DNA from 4 places in the Streptomyces sp. NPDC028907 genome. Region 2 is predicted to be linked to each of the others. Evidence: riboswitches for the same ligand, from Rfam matches in the RefSeq annotation. Region 2 holds a riboswitch; each other region holds the start of a gene.
What was found. Region 2 has a riboswitch for cobalamin ahead of ACZ4UU_RS32990 ((2Fe-2S) ferredoxin domain-containing protein). Riboswitches for the same ligand answer to the same signal wherever they lie in the genome.
Positions count from the first base shown of each region.

Region 1: linked by a shared signal. The riboswitch ahead of ACZ4UU_RS16750 (energy-coupling factor ABC transporter permease) and the one ahead of ACZ4UU_RS32990 ((2Fe-2S) ferredoxin domain-containing protein) in region 2 are both predicted to bind cobalamin.
Region 3: linked by a shared signal. The riboswitch ahead of ACZ4UU_RS03510 (prenyltransferase/squalene oxidase repeat-containing protein) and the one ahead of ACZ4UU_RS32990 ((2Fe-2S) ferredoxin domain-containing protein) in region 2 are both predicted to bind cobalamin.
Region 4: linked by a shared signal. The riboswitch ahead of ACZ4UU_RS25570 (ribonucleoside-diphosphate reductase subunit alpha) and the one ahead of ACZ4UU_RS32990 ((2Fe-2S) ferredoxin domain-containing protein) in region 2 are both predicted to bind cobalamin.

Region 1 is NZ_JBVHVE010000005.1:167,796-173,034, forward strand. It holds gene ACZ4UU_RS16735 (ATP-binding cassette domain-containing protein) at 1-278, opposite strand, end outside; gene cbiQ (cobalt ECF transporter T component CbiQ) at 275-1,024, opposite strand; gene ACZ4UU_RS16745 (energy-coupling factor ABC transporter substrate-binding protein) at 1,031-1,408, opposite strand; gene ACZ4UU_RS16750 (energy-coupling factor ABC transporter permease) at 1,405-2,106, opposite strand; cobalamin riboswitch at 2,137-2,322, opposite strand; gene ACZ4UU_RS16755 (RidA family protein) at 2,373-2,762, opposite strand; gene ACZ4UU_RS16760 (LysR family transcriptional regulator) at 2,836-3,744, shown strand; gene ACZ4UU_RS16765 (transglutaminase TgpA family protein) at 3,755-5,239, opposite strand, start outside.
Region 2 is NZ_JBVHVE010000012.1:284,246-289,484, forward strand. It holds gene ACZ4UU_RS32975 (ABC transporter ATP-binding protein) at 1-436, shown strand, start outside; gene ACZ4UU_RS32980 (ABC transporter substrate-binding protein) at 540-1,592, shown strand; gene ACZ4UU_RS32985 (class I SAM-dependent methyltransferase) at 1,610-2,446, shown strand; gene ACZ4UU_RS32990 ((2Fe-2S) ferredoxin domain-containing protein) at 2,418-2,810, opposite strand; cobalamin riboswitch at 3,107-3,282, opposite strand; gene ACZ4UU_RS32995 (RNA polymerase subunit sigma-70) at 3,446-4,444, shown strand; gene ACZ4UU_RS33000 (acyltransferase) at 4,545-5,239, opposite strand, start outside.
Region 3 is NZ_JBVHVE010000001.1:787,438-792,676, reverse strand. It holds gene ACZ4UU_RS03515 (SCO2322 family protein) at 1-417, opposite strand, end outside; gene ACZ4UU_RS03510 (prenyltransferase/squalene oxidase repeat-containing protein) at 425-1,660, opposite strand; cobalamin riboswitch at 1,778-1,925, opposite strand; gene ACZ4UU_RS03505 (phosphotransferase) at 1,958-2,626, shown strand; gene ACZ4UU_RS03500 (nuclear transport factor 2 family protein) at 2,616-3,059, opposite strand; gene ACZ4UU_RS03495 (MBL fold metallo-hydrolase) at 3,083-4,111, opposite strand; gene ACZ4UU_RS03490 (hypothetical protein) at 4,192-4,449, shown strand; gene ACZ4UU_RS03485 (aldehyde dehydrogenase) at 4,614-5,239, shown strand, end outside.
Region 4 is NZ_JBVHVE010000008.1:243,569-248,807, reverse strand. It holds gene ACZ4UU_RS25585 (DUF3311 domain-containing protein) at 1-17, shown strand, start outside; gene mctP (monocarboxylate uptake permease MctP) at 14-1,624, shown strand; gene ACZ4UU_RS25575 (GNAT family N-acetyltransferase) at 1,713-2,219, shown strand; cobalamin riboswitch at 2,262-2,431, shown strand; gene ACZ4UU_RS25570 (ribonucleoside-diphosphate reductase subunit alpha) at 2,534-4,909, shown strand; gene ACZ4UU_RS25565 (ribonucleotide-diphosphate reductase subunit beta) at 4,909-5,239, shown strand, end outside.

The sequences.
Region 1 (5,239 bases), on a different contig from region 2:
GGGTCCTGCACCACCAGCTGCACGGTCGTCCGCAGCCGGGTCAGGCCCTTGCGGTCGTAACCGACCGGCGCACCCTCCACCGTCAACCGGCCGTCGTGCGGGCGCAGTCCACCGCTGAGCAACCGCATCAGCGTGGTCTTGCCACTGCCGTTGCGGCCGAGCAGCGCGAGCGCGCGCCCCTCGCGGACGTCGAAGTCGAGGCCGCTGAGGACGACGGGCCCGTCCTCGTAGGCGTAGGACGCGCCCCGCAGGGCGACCAGGGCGGTGGGCTCGCTCATGGCAGGGCCCTTTCCAGTACGAGGGTGAGGGCGGCCAGCGCTGCGAGGAGCCCGCAACTCGCGGCCGTGAAGCGGACGGAGACCCGGGCCTCGGGCACCAGGACGCGCAGTGTGCCGTCGTAGCCGCGCCCGGCGAGCCCGGCCTGGAGCCGGGCGGCCCGGTCGAAGGCCCGCACGAAGGCGGTGGCCCCGAGCCCGGCCAGGGACCGCCACTCCGCGGCCCTGCCGGTGTGCCCGAGCCGCGCGGCCTGGGCCTCCCGGATACGGCGCACGGAGTCCAGGAGCAGGAAGCTCATCCGGTACGTCACCAGGGCGACGTCGACGACGGGCGCGGGCACCCCGGCCTTCACCAGGCGGGGCAGCAGGTCGGACATCGGCGTGGTGAAGGCGAACAGCAGCACGCCCAGCGAGGCGGCCGAGGTGCGCAGCAGCAACTCCCCGGCACGCAGCGGGCCCTCGCCGGCCAGGGACACGAAGCCGTCCGGCCCGCCGACCTGGACGAGCAGGGTGAGCGCGCCGGTCACACAGAAGCCGAGCGGCACACGGTAGGCCCGCCACAGCCGCCGCGCGGGCACGCCCGCCGGACCCAGCAGTACCGCGAGTGCGGTGACCAGGACCAGCGCGGCGCCCGGCCAGGGCGGCAAGGAGATCGCGAGCACGGTGAGGCCGAGCCCGAGCACGGCCTTGTCCACGGGGTGACGGCGGCGCCAGCGACTGCTGTGCGCCGCCGCGTCGATCGGCAGCACGAGGGGTCAGGACCTCTCGGCCGGGGACTCCTCGGCGGCGGTCGCGCCGGCCGTGCTCTCCGCGCCGCCGGCCCGCTCCAGCGCCCGCTCCTCGCCCTGCCGCCGTCCCCGGCGCAGACCGAAGTAGTAGGCGAGGACGCCGGCCCCGAGGGCCGCCTGGAGGGAGAACAGGGCCGACTCGATCTCGCCGGACGGCGGCTCGTAGAGCGGCGAGAACCACGGCTCGTAGTCCGGCTCGATCTCGGTGATCGCCGACTCCGCCTCACCGTCGGCGCCCGCGAACGGCTCCTCCTTGTGGTCGCCCAGGCCGAGGGCCAGCGGCAGCACCGCGAGGGCGGCCACGACGACCAGCAGCAGAATGTTGATCTTCGTGTTCCTGCTCATCGGGCCACCGCCTCGGTCTCGGTCCGGGACTGCTTCTTCGCCAGGAGCACGCCCAGCCGGGTCAGTTCGCCCTTGCTGGACTGCACCAGCAGCCGCATCACGAGCACCGTGAGCAGTCCCTCGCTCACCGCGAGGGGGATCTGGGTGACGGCGAAGATGGAGCCGAACTTGCCGAGCGCGCCCAGGAATCCGCTGCTCGGGTCGGGGAAGGCGAGGGCCAGCTGGACGCTGGTCACGCAGTAGGTGGACAGGTCGGCTAGGAAGGCGCCGAAGAACACGGCGACCATGAGCGGCACGTCGTAGCGCCGCAGCAGCCTGTAGATCGCGTACCCGGCCCAGGGGCCGACGATCGCCATCGAGAAGACGTTGGCGCCGAGCGTCGTCAGACCGCCGTGCGCGAGCAGCAGCGCCTGGAAGAGCAAGGTGATGGTGCCCAGTACCGCCATGATCGGCGGCCGGAACAGGATGGCACCCAGACCGGTGCCCGTGGGATGCGAGCAACTGCCGGTCACCGAGGGCAGCTTCAGCGCGGACAGGACGAACGTGAAGGCTCCGGAGGCGCCGAGGAGCAGCGTGCTCTCCGGGTGCTCCTTGACCTCACGGGTGAGTGAACGGACGCCGTGGACGACGAAGGGCGCGGACGCGACGCCCCAGGCGACCGCGTGCGCCGGAGGCAGGAAACCCTCGGCTATGTGCATGGCTCAGCAGACCCTCTCCAGCACCTCGTGGATGGTTGACGCGCCTTGGTCGGTCTCCTGGCTTACGGGTACCACCGCCCGTGCTCCGCCTTCCCGGGTCCCGAAGGACCCAGTGGCTGCCCGTGAGGGCTGGAGCCGGACTTCCCGATTCACAGTGGCGAGGGCCGCACCGGCATCACACCGGGTTTCCCGTTCACCAAGGCGTGGTGACAGTAGTGCCCGGACAGGGTGGCTGACAAGCGCGCCCAGGGGGCGCGAAAGGGGCGCTACGCGAGGGGCCGACGCGCGTACACCTCTATCTCGATCTTCATACGAGGGTCGGCGAGACCGCACATGAGCATCGTGGCGGCCGGCCGGACATCACCGAAGCGGCGGCGCAGGACCGGCCAGCAGGGCTCGAAGTCCTCGCGGTCGGGCAGCAGGTACCGCACCCGCACCACATCGGCGAAGGTGCACCCCGCCTCGGCCAGCGCCGCCTCGATATTGCGCAGGCACTGCTCCGCCTGCTCCCCCACGTCGTCGGAGATCGTCATCGTGCTGTAGTCGAACCCGGTCGTCCCGGACACATGCACCCAGTCGCCGTCGACCACGGCACGGGCATAGCCGATCTGCTCCTCGAAGGTCGAGCCGCTGAGGATCGCACGTCGCTCTGTCATGCGCCGCACGCTAAGTCGACCAGCGCTGATACGTCTAATACGGCAGGAGGCATGGCCTGATATCCCTAGGCGTATGGACCGACCGGAACTGCCCCTGCCACAGCTGCACGCCTTCGTCGTACTCGCCGAGGAACTCCACTTCGGCCACGCCGCCGCCCGCCTGGGCATCGCCCAGCCACCGCTGAGCCAGCAGATCCGACGCCTGGAGGACAAGGTCGGCCACGCCCTGTTCCACCGAGCACCAGGACGCGTCACGCTCACCCCGGCGGGCCGCGAACTGCTGCCCGCCGCCCGGCGCGCCCTCACCGACCTCACGGACGGCCTGGCCGCGGCCCGTGCCGTCGGCAGCGGCCGGGCCGGCAGCCTGCGCCTCGGCTTCGCCGCCTCCCTCGCCCTGACCGTGCTGCCCGGCCTGCTGCGCACCTTCCGGGGCCGGTTCCCCGGCGTACTCCTGGACATCCACGAGATGACCACCGCGCCGCAGATCGCCGCCCTGCACGACGGGACCATCGACGTCGGCCTCCTGCGCGAGCCCCCCGCCGACCAGCCGGAGCTCGGCTTCAGAACCGTACTCAGCGAGCCGTTCGTGGCCGTGCTGCCGTCCGCCCATCCGCTGGCCGCACAACGGACCGTACGGGTCGCGCAGTTGGCGGACTCGCCCTTCGTACTGCTGCCGCGTGCGGTCGGCCCGCGGCTGTACGACCGGATCACCGGCCTGTGCGCCGAAGCCGGCTTCACGCCGCGGACCGCCCAGCACGCCGTGGAGTGGCAGACCGTGTGCGCCCTGGTGGAGACCGGCCTCGGCGTCTCCCTGGCACCGGCGAGCATCCGCCGTATCCGCCTCAAAGGCGTCGCCTTCCGCAGGATCGAGCCCGGCGACGCCCGCACGCGCGTGGCCGTCGCCTGGCGCGAGGGCGACCCGAACCCGCTGGTCGCACACCTGCTGGCAGCGGTCAACCAGGATCGGCCGGACCGGCGCTAGCCGATGCCGGTCACCGCTCGGGAGGCCGGCCCGCGCCCTCGCGCCTTCGGCGAGGAGCCGCGGAGCGCAGGAGCCGGAACAGACGGGTGCGGTGCGGGACGCGGTGCCGGACGGTCTTCTCGAGCGCGTCGCAGTCCGCCCACGCGGCTTCGGCGGCCGCGCTGTCGGGTCTGCGGCCCGCGTACTCGACCTCGTTGACCAGGGTGGCCAGGTCCGGCAGCCGCCGGCCCACGGTGCCGCCCACCTGCCGCGCACCGAACGCGGCGATCTCCTGCGCCGTGTGCGCTCCCGTGGCGGGGAGGCCGATCTCCGTGAGGCGGTCCTCGATCTGCTGCCAGGCCCCGAGGACCCGGTGCCGTGCGTCCGGCCCGTTGCGCCGTCTGCTGCGCCGCTTGTACGGCAGCCACAGCGCGTACAGCACGTAGGCCGTGGCGAGCAGGAGCAGCGTGAGCGGGACGGTGAGCCACAGCGGCGGCATACCGGCGCCGGAGGCACCCCCGGCGGCGGGGGCCGCCTCGACGGGGGTGCGCGGGGGCGTCGACGGCGGCGTCGGCTTGGTGCTCTCCCGGTCCGCCTGCTGACGATCCTCGGGCTCCGCCGCCGACGCGGCGCCCGAGCCGCCCTGCGCGGCCTCGCCGGGCGTCGGCTGGAACGGCACCCAGCCGACCCCGGCGAACCTCACCTCCGGCCAGGCCAGCACGTCCCGTCCCCGTACCTGCCAGGTGCCCGAACCGGTCCGCGTACCCGGGCGGAAGCCCACGGCCACCCGGGTGGGCAGGCCCAGGGTGCGCGCCAGGACCGCGAACGAGGCGGCGAACTGCTCGGACGTGCCGCGCCCGCCGTCCGCCAGGAAGAACTCCAGGCTCCGGTAGGTGTGCCCGGGCAGCGCCCCCTGGTCGAGCCGGTAGGTCGCGCGCAGCCACTCGGCCAGGCGTACGGCCCGCTGGTAGGGGTGGGTGGCCCCCCGGGTGACCCGTTCGGCGATGGTCCTGAAGGACCGTACGGAAGGGATCGGTTGCCCGGCCGCGTCCACGGCCGGAAGGTTCACCCGGGCCGGGTCGTGCGCGGCGGCCGCGTACCGCAGCCGGTCGGCGTCGTACTCGGGGAGGCGGGAGGTCGCGGTGTAGGTGAAACCGCTCGGCACGGCCGTCCCCGTGGAGAGCATCCCGCTGTTCGGGTCGACGGACAGGGAGGTGCCCTCGGGCGTGGTCACGGACGAGGGCCGGTCGGCGGCGGGCAGCCAGATGCCGGGCAACGACTGTACGGTGACACGCTGTTCGAGTGTCCTGGTCCGCCCTGCCGCGTCCGGGTCGGTGCCCTTCTCCTCCGGGACCCGGCCACCGGTACGGGTCAGCCCGGCGCTGCTGGTCCACGTCGTCCCGTCGTACCGGTCGAGGACCGCCAGCCGGTAGTTGCCGGGGGCAGCACCCGAGGTCCGTACGGTGAATACCTCCTCGTCGCCGTTGCGCAGCCAGGCCGCGACCTGGTCCAACGG
Region 2 (5,239 bases):
CACCGACGACGAGCTGCGCGCCGCACTCGACCGCGTCGACGCCCTCGCCTGGGCCGAGGCACTGCCCGACGGACTCGGCACGGTGGTCGGCGACGGCGGCCACCGGCTCAGCGGTGAGCGGACGCAGGCCCTGGCGCTGGCCCGGCTGATCCTCGCCGATCCGCCGCTGGTGATCCTGGACGAGGCCACCGCCGAGGCGGGCAGCGCCGGAGCACGTGCCCTGGAGAAGGCGGTCGCCCGTGCCGTGGACGGCCGCACCGCACTGATCGTCGCGCACCGCCTCAGCCAGGCGGCCACGGCCGACCGCATCGTCGTCATGGACGCCGGGCGGATCGTCGAGACCGGCACTCACGACGAACTGCGCGCGGCCGAAGGGCCGTACGCGGCCCTCTGGAAGGCCTGGTCCGACACCCGCGGCACCGACACCGGCCCCTAGCTAGGCCCTGTCGGTCGACCTCGTCGCCCGCCGCAGCACCTTTCGAACCCGGATAACTTAGGTTAGCCTTACCTGTCCGTTTCGCTGTGTGGGAGAAGCCCTTATGACCGCAACGACGCCCTACTCCGACGCCTCGCCGGGCCCGTCCCGTCGTAGCCTGCTCGCACTGGGCGGCGCGCTCACCCTCGGCCCCTTGCTCGCCGCATGCGGCAACGACGACAAGGACACGCCCGGGGCATCGGCCAAGGCGGCAGCGAGCAGCGGACCGTGGTCCTTCAAGGACGACCGCGGCCGCACGGCCAGGACCGACAAGAAGCCCGAGACGATCGTCGCGTTCGTCAGCACCGCCGCCGCCCTGTACGACTACGGCATCGAGTGCAAGGGCGTCTTCGGCCCCAGCGAACCGGTGGACGGCAAGCCCAACCCGCAGGCCGGCGACATGAACGTGTCCGAGCTGACCAGCCTGGGCACCGCCTGGGGCCAGTTCAACGTCGAGAAGTACGCCGCCCTCCAGCCCGACCTGCTGATCAGCAACATGTTCCCGCCGCCGGGCCTGTGGTTCGTCCCTGAGGAGAGCACGAAGAAGGTCGAGGCCCTGGCTCCCACGGTCGGCATCAGCGTCGCCCGCACCTCCCTGCTCAACCCGCTCAAGCGGACCGCCGAACTCGCCGAGTCGCTCGGCGCGGACCTGAGCGCTAAGCAAGTAACGGACGCCAAGGCCCGATTCGAGAAGGCCATCGAGACCCTGCGCGGCGCGGCCGAGGCCAACGGCGGGCTGAAGGTCATGGCCATCACCGGCGACAAGGACAACTTCTACGTCGCCGTCCCGGATTCGTACTGCGACCTGAACTATTTCAAGGATCTGGGCGTGGAGTTCGTCGAGGGCAGGAAGTCCGACGAGTGGGGCTTCTGGGAGTTCCTCAGCTGGGAGAACGCCGACAAGTACCACGCCGACCTCATCATGGTCGACAACCGCTCCGCGTCCATGTCCCTGGAGCAGCTGAACCAGAAAGCCACCTGGCGTGAGCTGCCCGCGGTCAAGGCCGGCCAGACCACGCCCTGGTCGATGGAGGAGCGGTTCAGCTACGCGGGATGGGCCCCCGTCGTCGAACGCCTCGCCGCCGCCGTGGAGAAGTCGAAGAGGCTCAAGGCATAGCCCAGGAGGCGCATCCAGTGACCCGGTCCAAGCAGCCGCCCGAACTCGGCGACGTCCAGAAGACATTGCTCATCCCGCTCTACGCACGGGCGGTGGAGACGCGCAAGCGGAACGGCATGCTCAGCGACCCGCGCGCGGTGGAGATGGTCGACGCCATCGACTACGACTTCACCCGGTTCGACGGAGCCAAGAGCCTGCTCGGCGCGAACCTGCGGACCCTGCTGTTCGACGGCTGGGTCAGCGACTTCCTCCGGCAGCATCCCACGGGCACGGTCGTGGAGATCGGCACCGGTCTCAACACCCGGTTCGAACGGCTCGACAACGGCACCGCGCACTGGATCGACCTGGACCTGCCGGACGTCATCGAGCTGCGGCGCGCGTTCTTCGAGGACACCGACCGCAGGCGCATGCTCGCCGCCTCGGTCACCGATCCGGCCTGGACCGACGCGGTGCGGGAGGCCCCGGGGCCGTACTTCCTGGCCGCCGAGGCCGTGCTCATCTACCTGGAAGAGCATCAGGTCCGCTCGGTGTTCGACCTGATCGCCGAGCGGCTACCGGGCGCCCTGCTCGCTCTGGAGACCGCCGCCGGGCGCATGGTGGACCGTCAGGACAGCCACGACGTCCTGGCCGAGATGGCGGCCCGGATGCGCTGGCGCTGCGACGACCCGGCGGCCCTGGAGCGCTGGCGCCCGGGCGTCCACCTGGCCGACTCCCGCACCTTCGCCCGCCTGCCCACCCCCGTGGCCCGCCGGCTGGACCCGGCCTCTCGCCTGATGCTGCGCGCCGCCTCGGTACTTCGCCGCCGCGACGTGCGGGCGTACCGCTTCAACCTCTTCCGGTTCGCCGCGGCGTGAAGACGTAGAGGTCGAGGATGTCGGGGCAGGGGGCGATGCCGGGGCCGCCGGCGCGGACCCAGGCGGCGATGTCCTCGGTGGCGTCCGGATCGTTGACGAGGCCGAGCCAGACCGGGCGGGCACCGGCGGCGCGTCCGGCCGCGGAGGGCTGGACAACGATCACGTTGGCGTGTTCGCACACGTCGAGGCAGTCCGAGACGCGCACGGGGGCGCGCTCGGCCAGATACCTGACCTGCCGGTCGTGATCGACTCTAGGCACTTTCCGGGTTCCGCAGCAGCAGTCCCGGCAGACGACGATGCGGCAGGGGGCGGGTGCGGCGGGGGTGTGCTCGGTACGTCGTTCTTCAGCTTGCCGTCGGGGCATCGCTCGTCGTGCTCCTCTTGCGGAGAGATCCTGGCCGGCTGCGGGACGCAGGAAGCGGATCGTGGGGTGGCCCTGGATGTCGAGGTGCCCGCTTCGGTGCCGACTCCAGGGTGACCTCGGCACCGCAGTTGTCGATGGTGACCGGGTAACCGGCGGCAGTGGCCTTCTCCGTCTGCGCGCCGCCGCCGGAGGAGGAGCCACAGGCGGTGAGCAGCCGGGCGGGGGCGCGGAGCACGGGCATGCCTCGGGGGTCGGGGCTCGTTCGCGGAGCCTGGCCTACGGACTTCCCTCCGCGCGGGGGCGCGGAGGTGCCAGCAGGTCTCCGGACTCGGGATCATCCGGTCGGGGCGCCTTCCCGGTCTCCCAGTGGCGTCGTGCCCCGCCCGTCCCCCTCACCGCTGCGCGTCAGTTCCGGGTTCGCACCGGATTCCCTGGCCTCGGATGTGGCTCGACTGGCTCTCGGAGGCTATCAAGGTCGCCGTACCGTCAGGTCGTGCGATCGGTCACGGGACGCACGGCGGCGAGCCGGGCCACCCTGAGCCTGGCCGACCGACCCCGGTGATGAGTTTTCGCGCCCGCACCCGTCACACCTACGAGACCCACGACGGGGCACGACGAGGCGGGAGGATGACGTGATGAGTGCGGACACACGGCTGGAGGAGCTGGGCGTGAGCGGTCTGGGCGAGGTCGACGAGTCGGAGTTCTCGGGGCTGGCGGAGCGGCACCGGCGGGAGTTGCACGTGCACTGCTACCGGATGCTCGGGTCCTTCGAGGACGCCGAGGACACCGTGCAGGAGACGCTGCTCCGTGCCTGGCGGCGGCGCGAGACCTTCGAGGGGCGGTCGACGTTCCGGGCCTGGCTGTACCGGATCGCCACCAACGCCTGCCTGGACCTGCTCGCCAAGAGCCGCCCGGAGCCCGCGGCCGGCGGCGAGGTGCTGTGGCTGCAGCCCTACCCGGACCGGCTGCTCGACGAGCTGCCGGCGGGCGACGCGGACGAGCCGGAGACCGTCGCCGTCGCGCGGGAGACCATCGAGCTGGCGTACCTGGTCGCGGTCCAGCACCTCGCGCCGCGCCCACGGGCCGTGCTGATCCTGCGGGACGTGGTCGGCTGGCCGGCGAAGGACGTCGCGGAGTGCCTCGGGGACTCCGTCAACTCCGTGAACAGCGCGCTGCAGCGGGCCCGTGCCGGCCTGCGGGAGCACCTGCCCGCCGAGCGGCAGGACTGGACCGGCGGCGAACAGGACGCCGGGACGCGTGAGCTGGTACGCCGCTACACGGACGCCAGCGTGGCCACGGACGTCGACCGGCTCGCCGCGCTGCTGCGGGACGACGTCCGCTGCTCGATGCCGCCCACGCCGGGCCTGTACGTCGGCCGCGACGCGGTGGTGCGGGACTGGATCGAGAGCGGCTTCGTGGGCATGAAGGGCCTGCGCACCGTCCCCACCTGCGTGAACCGGCAGCCCGCCGTCGCCTTCTACCTCTGGCAGCAGCGGGAGGGCGCCTACCTGCCGCTGACGATCGACGTCCTGCGCGTCACCGGCGGGGCGATCGCCGAGATCACCACGTTCCACGACGACCGGTTCCCGCGCCTCGGGCTGCCGGAGCGCCTGCCGGCAAACGGCACGGAGTAGACCGGGGCGGACGCTCGCGCGGCGCCGTGGCGCACGTGTCGCGGTGATCGCGGCGCGTTCGGCGTCGCGAATCCCGGAATGGGTGCTCGGGCGCACCGGCCTACCCGGGACGTGACTCCTCCGGAAAGGCGCTGCCCGCCTCCGGTTGGTGGACTCCGCGGGGGCGATAGCCGAGCTCGTCCGACCGGCCCAGCAGATCAGCCAGGTACCAGACGATGGCCAGCCACATCTCGGTGCCCTGAAGCCCGGGTTCCGGACCGGGACCGGCCGTGCCGGTACCGAATCCGAAGCCCTGGCCGCCCCGCCACGCGGGCAGGACGGCTGTCAGCTGCCGCTCGGCCCAGGCGCGAATGTCCGCCGAACGATATCCCTCACCCCCGGTGCCCGTGGCGAGCTGTCGGGAGCACAGCCACAGCGGGTGGGCGACGTCCAGGACGTTGCAGGCGTTGGCCTTTCCGGCCCCGAAGTGACGGGCGTCGTGCGCGTGGGCCAGGACGGTGTCCACCACCCGTTCCGGATGCGGTACCTCCACTCCGAACTGGGCGAACGAGCCGCGCGTAAGCCGGTAGTAGCCGTTGACGACCTGGAGTCGGCCGGCCTGCGCGGAAGGGCTCCCCCACATGCCGGTCCACGGATCGGCCCGGGTGAGCAGCCAGCCGAACAACGCCTCCAGCGAGCCGGATGTGCCGCCCTCGCCGTGCCGCAGGTTCCAGCGGGCGGCCGTGGCCCAGGCGTCGATCCAGGCGCCGGCGGTCCACGCGCCGTCGCGCCAGGGCAGGTCACGCAGCCGTTCTA
Region 3 (5,239 bases), on a different contig from region 2:
CTTGGCCACCGAGGCCAGGGCCTCTGCCGTGGTCGCGTCCGGGGACACCCGCGCGCACGCGGTCCGGCGAGCCGGCGGGGCCTCGCCCGACGGGGCGTCCGCCGCCGTACCGAAGTCGATGACCAGAGCCACCCGCTTCGTGCCGTCCCGCGGGGGCGTGCGCGCGCAGATCACGGCGAACTCGGCGGCGCCCCTCGGCCGGGCGGCGTCGTCCGAGTCCTCGCTGACGGCGAAGCGGAAGCCCTGGACGTCACCGTCGGAGGGGCGGGCGAGGGACGGGCCCTGGGTCGCGTACGTCCACCGTTCGCCGTCGCGGTGCCAGAAGGACCAGTAGCGGTAGCCGGTCGCCTGCGCCTGGACCGCGCCGGTCAGGACGACCAGCACGGCCAGGACGAGCGGGAGAGCGCGGCGGATCACGGTCACGTCACTTGCCCTTGTTGCGGCCGCTGAGCAGGAAGCCGATGCCGATGCCGACGACCAGGAAGATGCCGACGTACCACCAGACGCCGAACGGGCTGTCGCCGTCGTCCTCCTTCTCCTCCTCGGAGGGCTTCGCCGACGCCGTGACCGTCGCGTTCGGCGCCGACCGCGGCGCCGGACCCGTCGCGTTGAGCTGCTTGACGAGGTCCGTGTCGCCGAAGTCGCGCGGATCGGTGCCGGTGGCGTGCGCGGCGAAGATCAGCTGGGCGTAGGCGGCGGGACCGCTCTGCTCGGCCCAGGCGGCGTAGTGCCCCTCAAGCCAGACCAGGATCTCCCGGCCCCGCTGGGTCAGTCCGGCGGCGGAGAGCGCCACCACTGCGTCGGCGGTGTTGCCGTAGTCCGGCTGGTCCTTGGCGCCGGGCAGCACGGACTTCAGGTAGCCGGTCCCGCTCAGGTCGCGGGCGAGGTGGACGGCACCGTTGAGGGCCGCGTCGGCGGGCGTCGGGGTCTTGCCGCCCAGGCACTTCCGGGTGCTCGCGGGTGCCTTGCCCGCGGTCGCCACGAGCCCTTGGCCGAGGACGCCCACCACGCCCGCGGCGGTCGCGTCGGCGTTGGCCGCCAGCGAGCCCTTCTTGTCGGGCTGGAACGCGAACGCCCCCGCGTCCTCGTCGCCGCACGGCAGGGACAGCTTCAACAGGGCGTCGTACGGCGACTTGCCCGCCTTGCGCACGTCCGCGGGCTTCTCGCCGACGGCGGCGAGCGCACCGACCACGACGGACGTCGAGTTCGCGTCACTTGCGCCGCCCGGCATGTACCCCCAGCCGCCGTCCTCGTTCTGCACGGACTTCAGCCAGTCCACCGCCTTGCCGGCCGCCGTGTCGTGGCCGCCGAGCGCGGCGAGGGCCTGGACGGCGGCGGCCGTGTTGTTGGTGTCGACCGGCGTCTTCGCGTCGCAGGCCTTCGAGACGTCGGCACGGAACGGCGCGAACCCGCCGTCGGCGCACTGCTGCCCGGTGAGCCAGTCCACGGCCTTCGCCGCCGGCTGCACGTCCATCGTGTCCTGGGCGAGCAGCGCGAGCGACTGGCGCCACACGCCGTCGTACGTGGGGTCCGTGGTGCCGTACAGCCCGGACGGGAGGGCGACGGAGGGCGACGGAGACGGGTCGGCGGCGAAGGCGGGCGTGACCGTGCCGATCACGGTGACGGCGGCCAGGACCGCGGCGCTGCGGCGGACGTACATGATCGGCGGATGCCCTTCCCTCAAGGGGCCGGGCAGCACAGGGGAGACCCCCGGGCGGCTCGGCTCCGTATACCTCGACGGTGCCGTGCTCCGGCGGGCTGCCGGGGCACGTGAGCCGGTCACGAATCCGTACGGGCGATCCGGCTCACCGGCCTGCTACGACCGGTTCACGGTTGCGGGTCAGCGCCGGATTTGCACCGGCTTCCCCCTGTACGGGTGTGATGGCGACGCGGCCACTCTACCGGCCCGTAGGGAAGCGGCTGAGGGGAGGCGGTGAGCGGCGGTAGGTTCGGCCGCATGGGGATCACCGAGGGTGCGGGGAGAGCGGGACGGCGGCTGCTCGGTTCGGGGCGCGCCTCCGACGTGTACGAGATCGACGCGGCGTGGGTGGTGCGCCACGACCGGGAGGGCTACGCCGACGGGCGCGCCGAGGCGGCCCTGATGGAGCGCCTGCGCGCGCACGGCTTTCCGGTGCCCCGCGTCCGGCTCGCCGACTGCACCCGCTCCGAGCTGGTCATGGAACGGCTCTACGGTCCGACGATGCTGGAGGCCTTCTTCGCGGGCCGGATAGATGCCCGCGAGGCGGGGCGGACCCTGGCCCGCCTCCTGCGACAGCTGCACACCGTCCCCGGCCGGGTCGTCCACCTGGACCTCCACCCGGAGAACGTGATGCTCACGCCCGACGGCCCCTACGTCATCGACTGGGCCAACGCGGAGGAGGGCGAGCCGGGCCTGGACTGGGGCATGTCGGCCCTGATCCTCGCCCAAGTGGCCCTGGCCGACGACCACTACCCCTCCGCCCCCGTCCGCGCGACTCTCGCGGGCCTCCTCACCGACCCGTCCGACCTCACCGAAGACGGCCTCACGGAGGCCCGACGGCGACGGGCCGCCAACCCGACGATGACGGAGCGGGAGATCGAAGTGCTGGGTGCGGCGGAGGAGTTGGTCCGGTCGTTCATGGCGTAGGCGGGCGCGGGGTCGGCCCGCCGAAGGCCAGGTGGAGGACCCGAGCGGACAGGAGCCAGGTGCCGTCCGGCGATCTGTGGAAGGTGTCGGCGTAGTGGCCCACCTGGACCGGCGGTCCCGGCGGGAGGAGTCCGCCCTCGTGGCCGTCGACGCGGTACGTCGTGAAGTACGAGGTCGCCGTCGCGGTGTCGGACGAGGTCACCGTGACCAGGATGTTGGACATGACGCGGCGCGAGAGGCGGTCGGCGGGGCGCGAGCCGAAGTACGCCCGCAACGCGTCCCGCCCCGAGACGAGCCGCTCGCCCGCCGGCCACTCCCAGGTGCCGTCCTCGGTGAACAGCTCGGCGACCAAGGACGGTTCGCCGAGGTCGAGGCGGTGGACGAAGTCGATGACTACGCGTGCGCAGGCACGCTCGGCGAGAAGGTGCTCCATGGGCGAGTACTCCATGGGCTGTATTAAACGGCGACGTACGTCACCGGCTCGCTCCCCGGCACCGCCTCCGCGTGCCCCAGCTTCACCAGTCGGCGCAGATGCGCCTCGGCCTCCGCGATGGCGATGTTCCGGGAGCCGTAGGGGATTTGGGCCCAGGGCCGGTTCCACTCCATGCGTTCCGCGAGCTGCCAGGGGGTGAGGGGTTCGGCGAGGAGGGCCTGGAGGTCGGTGAGGCGGGACTCGTGATGGGCCAGCAACTCCCGTACGCGGGCCGGTGCGTCGGCGAACGTGTGCTGGTGGGCCGGGAGGACCTCGGCGGGGGCGAGGCGGGCGACGCGTTCGAGGGAGGCGAGGTAGTCGCCGAGGGGGTCGGTGACGGTCGTGTCGTCGGGGTCCTCGTACAGGCCGATGTGCGGGGTGATCTCGGGGAGGAGGTGGTCGCCGGAGAACAGGCGGCCGTGACCGGGGAGTCGGGCCGGGTGTTCCTCCTCCAGGTGCAGGCAGACGTGGCCGGGGGTGTGGCCCGGCGTCCAGATCGCGCGCAGGCGGCGGCCGGGGAGGTCGAGGAGTTCGCCGGGGACGATCTCGCGGTCGGGGGCGGCGGGGGAGAGGCCGGGGAGGGTGCTCGGGCGGTGGGCGGTGCGCAACGGGGCCACGTGGGCCTCGGGGGCGCCGGCCGCGGTGAGCTTGGCCGCCATGTAGGAGAACCAGCGCCCCGGCCGGGTCGCGCGGGTGCGCCGTACGATCGCCGCGTCCGCCGCGTGCATCGCGATCCACGCGCCGGAGGCCTCACGCACCCGGCCCGACAGGCCGTGGTGGTCGGGGTGATGATGGGTGATCACCACGCCGTGGATCTCACCGGGCGCGGTGCCGCAGGCCGCGAGGCCCTCGGCGAGGGTGTCCCAGGAGGCCGGGTCGTCCCAGCCGGTGTCGACGAGGACCGGGCCGCGGTCGGTGTCGACGACGTACACGAGGGTGTGGCCGAGCGGGTTGTCCGGGATGGGGACCTCGATGGACTTCACGCCGCCGCCGTGGTCGTGCACCTGCGTCACCTGCGCCATGGGCTCCCCGATCGCCGCGACATGTTCCGGCCGTGAAGGACTCCCGGTCACTATAACTAGAACGGGTTTCGATGGGAGCCCGAGTCATCTACCAACAGCGCGGCGCGAGCGAGGAAGGGAAGTGCTCACAGGGGTTCCAGGCCGGCATCTCCGCCGGCTCGGCCCGTCTGATCCGCTCGGGGGTCCAGTACTTCCTGATCTCCTCCGGGCTCTTCGTCTCCCGATGCACGGAAACCCCGTTGCCGCGCGTCACGTCGTCCCAGGACGACCCCATCCACACGGCCCCGCTGACGGCCACCGCCATGGCCGAGGCGAACGCCGCCCAGTGACGTCTGCTCGCTGCCATCGCCAAATCCTTCCCCGTCCCCGACCCGGTCAGCGTAGGCGTGAGGTGTGTGCGGTCCGTGGACTCCTCGGGGTGGAACTGGTATCAGTTCCTGAAACAGCGTCAGAAACCAAGGAATCCGCTCCAGCTCCGCAGGAGGCGTCGGCCATGACCGAGCTCGTGGAACACGGACAGCTGATCATCGGCGGGGAGTTGACCGACCCCCTGGGCAAGGACGTCATCGAGGTCGTCTCGCCGCACACGGAAGAGGTCATCGGACGCGTCCCGCACGCCTCGCCCGCCGACGTCGATCGGGCGGTCGCGGTGGCGCGCAAGGCGTTCGACGAGGGCCCCTGGCCGCGGATGAGCCTCGACGAGCGGATCGAGGTCGTCACCCGCATCAAGGACGGAATCGCCGTACGGCACGAGGAGATCGCCCGCGTGATCTCCTGCGAGAACGGCTCCCCGTACTCCTGGAGCGTCCTCGCGCAGGCCCTCGGCGCGATGATGGTGTGGGACGCGGCGATCACGGTCGCGCGGAACTTCACGTACGAGGAGCAGCGCGACGGCGTCCTCGGCAAGATCCTCGTCCGCCGCGAGCCGGTCGGCGTCGTGGCCGCCGTCGTCCCCTGGAACGTCCCGCAGTTCGTCGCCGCCGCCAAGCTCGCGCCCGCGCTGCTCACCGGCTGCACGGTGGTGCTGAAGCCGTCTCCGGAATCGCCCCTCGACGCCTATCTCCTCGCCGAGATCGCCAAGGACGCCGGGCTGCCGGAGGGGGTCCTGTCCATCCTCCC
Region 4 (5,239 bases), on a different contig from region 2:
GCGGTGCGTCGGAATGAACGACGGCGTGAACGGCGTCGCGCTCGGCGTCTTCATCTTCTTCTTCCTGGCCGTGACGGTCATGGGTTTCCTGGCCGCGCGCTGGCGCAAGGCCGAGAACGAGCACAGCCTCGACGAATGGGGCCTGGGCGGCCGATCCTTCGGCACCTGGGTGACCTGGTTCCTGCTCGGCGGTGACCTGTACACGGCGTACACCTTCGTGGCGGTCCCGGCGGCGATCTACGCGGCCGGCGCGGCGGGCTTCTTCGCGGTGCCGTACACGATCCTCGTCTACCCCCTGATCTTCACCTTCCTGCCCCGCCTGTGGTCGGTCTCCCACAAGCACGGCTACGTCACGACCTCGGACTTCGTGCGCGGCCGCTTCGGCTCGAAGGGCCTGTCGCTGGCCGTCGCGCTGACCGGCATCCTGGCGACGATGCCGTACATCGCGCTCCAGCTCGTCGGCATCCAGGCCGTGCTGGACGTGATGGGCATCGGTGGCGGCGAGAACACGAACTGGTTCATCAAGGACCTGCCGCTGCTCATCGCCTTCGGTGTGCTGGCCGCGTACACGTACTCCTCGGGTCTGCGCGCGCCCGCGCTGATCGCGTTCGTGAAGGACACGCTGATCTACATCGTCATCGCGGTGGCGATCATCTACATCCCGATCAAGCTGGGCGGTTTCGACGAGATCTTCGCCGCGGCGGACAAGAAGTACACGGAGGCCGGTGCCGGCGGCCTCATCCCGCCCGCGGCGGCCCAGTGGGGGTACGCCACGCTGGCGTTCGGCTCGGCGCTGGCGCTGTTCATGTACCCGCACTCGATCACGGCGACGCTCTCGTCGCGCAGCCGTGAGGTGATTCGCCGCAACACGACGATCCTGCCGCTGTACTCCCTGATGCTCGGCCTGCTGGCGCTGCTCGGCTTCATGGCCATCGCGGCCGGAGTTCTCGTCACCAACCCCCAGTTGGCGATCCCGCAGCTCTTCGAGAACATGTTCCCCGACTGGTTCGCGGGCGTGGCGTTCGCGGCGATCGGCATCGGGGCCCTGGTCCCGGCCGCCATCATGTCCATCGCGGCCGCGAACCTCTTCACCCGCAACATCTACAAGGACTTCATCAAGCCGGACGCGACGCCCGCCCAGGAGACCAAGGTCTCCAAGCTGGTCTCGCTGCTGGTGAAGGTGGGTGCGCTGATCTTCGTCCTCACCATGGACAAGACGGTCGCGATCAACTTCCAGCTCCTGGGCGGCATCTGGATCCTGCAGACCTTCCCGGCCCTGGTCGGCGGCCTGTTCACCCGCTGGTTCCACCGCTGGGCGCTGCTGGCCGGCTGGGCGGTCGGCATGGTCTACGGCACGGTCGCCGCGTACAACGTCTCCACGCCGACGCAGAAGCACTTCGGCGGCTCCTCGGCGGAGATCCCCGGCATCGGCGAGATCGGCTACATCGGCCTGACGGCGTTCGTGCTCAACGTCGTCGTCACGGTGGTCCTGACCTTCGTCCTGAAGGCCGCGAAGGCCCCCGAGGGCATCGACGAGACCAGCCCGGAGGACTACACGGCGGACGCCGGCGACCCGGGCGTCCAGGCGGAACTGCCGCCGGCGACGGCGGGCAAGTCCCACTGAGTCCCTGGACCTGACCTGAACTGACATCGGCGGGCTGTCGGAGAAATCCGGCGGCCCGTCGGCGTGTGTGTCGGGCACACTCACCCGCATGGACTTCCAGATTCGGCGCGCGAGCCCCGACGAGTACGACGCCCTCGGCGAGATCACCGCCCAGGCCTACCTCCAGGACGGTCTCCTCGACTTCGGCGAGAGCGACGAGTACGTCGGCGAGCTCAGGGACGTGGCCAAGCGGGCCGCAGCCGCTGACGTGCTGGTGGCCGTCGACAACGGCCGGCTGCTCGGCGGCGTGACCTTCGTGCCGAGCGGCGGTCCGATGGCCGACATAGCCCGCGCCGGGGAGGCCGAGATCCGGATGCTCGCCGTCGACCGGGCGGCGCGCGGCCGGGGTGCCGGCGAGGCTCTCGTACGTGCCTGCGTCGACCGCGCACGGGCCACGGAGACCTGTGCGCGTATCGTCCTGTCGACCCAGCGCACCATGCACAGCGCCCACCGCATCTACGAACGCCTGGACTTCGTCCGCACACCCGAGCGGGACTGGAACCCGGTCCCGCACCTGGACGACATCACTCTCCTCACCTACCAGTTGACGCTCTGAAACCAGCGCGACACAACATCTGGGGGTGACACGACAGCACGGCACAAGATGTATGCTCATGCTCGCTGTCGCCGCAGGGGAATCCGGTGCGAATCCGGAACTGTCCCGCAACGGTGTACTTGTGCATATCTGTTCCCAGAACCGTGCACAGGAGTCAGTCCGAGGACCTGCCGACAGCGCGCCCGGCCACCCGGCCGGTGCGCACTGACGTCCGGGCCTCGTGGAATGGGCCGGTGGACGCGACGCCGCGTGCGCTCGTGTGCTGCCCCCTGCCCTCCGCAAGGCCCCCGTGCCGAGCGAGGGAGAGCCCCCACGTGACCATCGCGCCAGCAGATCCGGCCTCAGCCGTCCCGACCGTCGCCATCGACGAGGACGCCCCCGGAACGGCCTTGCTGCGGACCCTCACCGAGCTGACCGCCGACCTCCCCGACGCCGACCCCGGGCGGGTCGCCGCCGCCGCGCTGCGCGGCCGGTCCGCCGCCGCGGACGAGGCGGAGTTGCGGGAGCTGGCGACGGAGGCCGCCGCCGGTCTGATCTCCGAGGACCCCGCCTACTCCCGGCTGGCCGCCCGGCTGCTCACCATCGGCATCCGCGCGGAGGCCGCCTCGCAGGGCGTCACGTCGTTCACCGAGTCGGTCGCGGTCGGCCACCGCGAGGGCCTCATCGCCGACCGGACCGCCGAGTTCGCGCGGATCCACGCGGCCCGCCTCGACGCCCTGGTCGACACGGCCGCCGACGACCGCTTCGGCTACTTCGGCCTGCGCACCCTGCACAGCCGCTACCTGCTCCGGCACCCGATCACCCGCAAGGTCATCGAGACGCCCCAGCACTTCATGCTCCGCGTCGCCGCCGGTCTCGCCGAGGACGACACCCCCCGGGCCCTGGACGAAGTCGCCGCGCTCTACGGGCTCATGAGCCGCCTCGACTACCTCCCCTCCTCCCCCACCCTCTTCAACTCCGGCACCCGGCACCCCCAGATGTCGTCCTGCTACCTCCTGGACTCCCCGCTCGATGAGCTGGACTCCATCTACGACCGCTATCACCAGGTCGCCCGCCTCTCGAAGCACGCCGGCGGCATCGGCATCGCGTACTCCCGCGTCCGCGGCCGCGGTTCGCTGATCCGCGGCACCAACGGGCACTCCAACGGCATCGTCCCGTTCCTGAAGACCCTGGACGCCTCGGTCGCCGCGGTGAACCAGGGCGGCCGGCGCAAGGGCGCGGCCGCGGTGTACCTGGAGACCTGGCACTCCGACATCGAGGAGTTCCTGGAGCTGCGCGACAACACCGGTGAGGACGCCCGCCGTACGCACAACCTGAACCTCGCGCACTGGGTGCCGGACGAGTTCATGCGCCGGGTCAACGCCGACGGCCTGTGGTCGCTGTTCTCCCCCGCCGACGTGCCCGAGCTGGTCGACCTGTGGGGCGAGGAGTTCGACGCCGCCTACCGCAAGGCCGAGGAGGCGGGCCTGGCGAAGAAGACCATCCCGGCCCGCGACCTGTACGGCCGGATGATGCGCACCCTCGCGCAGACCGGCAACGGCTGGATGACCTTCAAGGACGCCGCCAACCGCACCGCCAACCAGACCGCCCTGCCCGGCCATGTCGTCCACTCCTCCAACCTCTGCACGGAGATCCTGGAGGTCACGGACGACGGGGAGACGGCGGTCTGCAACCTGGGGTCCGTCAACCTCGGCGCGTTCGTCGACACGGCGACCGGCGACATCGACTGGGAGCGGCTGGACGCCACCGTGCGTACCGCCGTCACCTTCCTCGACCGCGTGGTCGACATCAACTTCTACCCGACCGAGCAGGCGGGCCGCTCGAACGCCAAGTGGCGGCCGGTGGGACTCGGCGCGATGGGGCTCCAGGACGTCTTCTTCAAGCTGCGGCTCCCCTTCGACTCGGCGGAGGCGAAGCAGCTCTCCACCCGGATCGCCGAGCGCATCATGCTGGCCGCCTACGAGGCGTCCACCGACCTCGCCGAGCGCAACGGCCCGCTGCCGGCCTGGGAGAAGACCCGTACCGCGCAGGGCGTCCTGCACCCCGACCACTTCCCGAACGCCGAACTCACCTGGCCCGAGCGCTGGGCGGCCCTGCGCGGCCGTATCGCCACCACCGGCCTGCGCAACTCCCTGCTCCTGGCCATCGCGCCCACCGCGACCATCGCGTCCATCGCCGGCGTCTACGAGTGCATCGAGCCCCAGGTCTCCAACCTGTTCAAGCGCGAGACGCTGTCCGGCGAGTTCCTCCAGGTCAACTCCTACCTGGTCGACGAGTTGAAGGCGCTCGGCGTCTGGGACGCCCGCACCCGTGAGGCGCTGCGCGAGTCGGGCGGCTCGGTGCAGGACTTCGCCTGGATCCCGACCGACGTGCGGGCCCTGTACCGCACGGCGTGGGAGATCCCGCAGCGCGGGCTCATCGACATGGCCGCCGCCCGGACCCCGTTCCTGGACCAGTCGCAGTCCCTGAACCTCTTCATGGAGACGCCGACCATCGGCAAGCTCTCCTCGATGTACGCGTACGCCTGGAAGTCGGGCCTGAAGACGACGTACTACCTGCGCTCGCGCCCGGCGACCCGCATCGCCCGCGCCGCCCAGGCCCAAGCCACCATCCCCGTACAGCAGCCGGCGCCCGAAGACGCCGTCGCCTGCTCCCTGGAAAACCCCGAGTCCTGCGAGGCCTGCCAGTAATGACCACCCCCACGAACACCCGTAACGCCAACCTCCTCGACCCGGGCTTCGAGCTGACCCTGCGCCCCATGCGCTACCCGGACTTCTACGAGCGCTACCGGGACGCCATCAAGAACACCTGGACCGTGGAGGAGGTCGACCTCCACTCGGACGTCGCCGACCTGGCGAAGCTGTCCGAGGGCGAGCAGCACATGATCGGCCGGCTGGTCGCGTTCTTCGCGACGGGCGACTCGATCGTGGCGAACAACCTGGTCCTGACGCTGTACAAGCACATCAACTCCCCCGAGGCACGCCTGTACCTGAGCAGGCAGCTCTTCGAGGAGGCCGTGC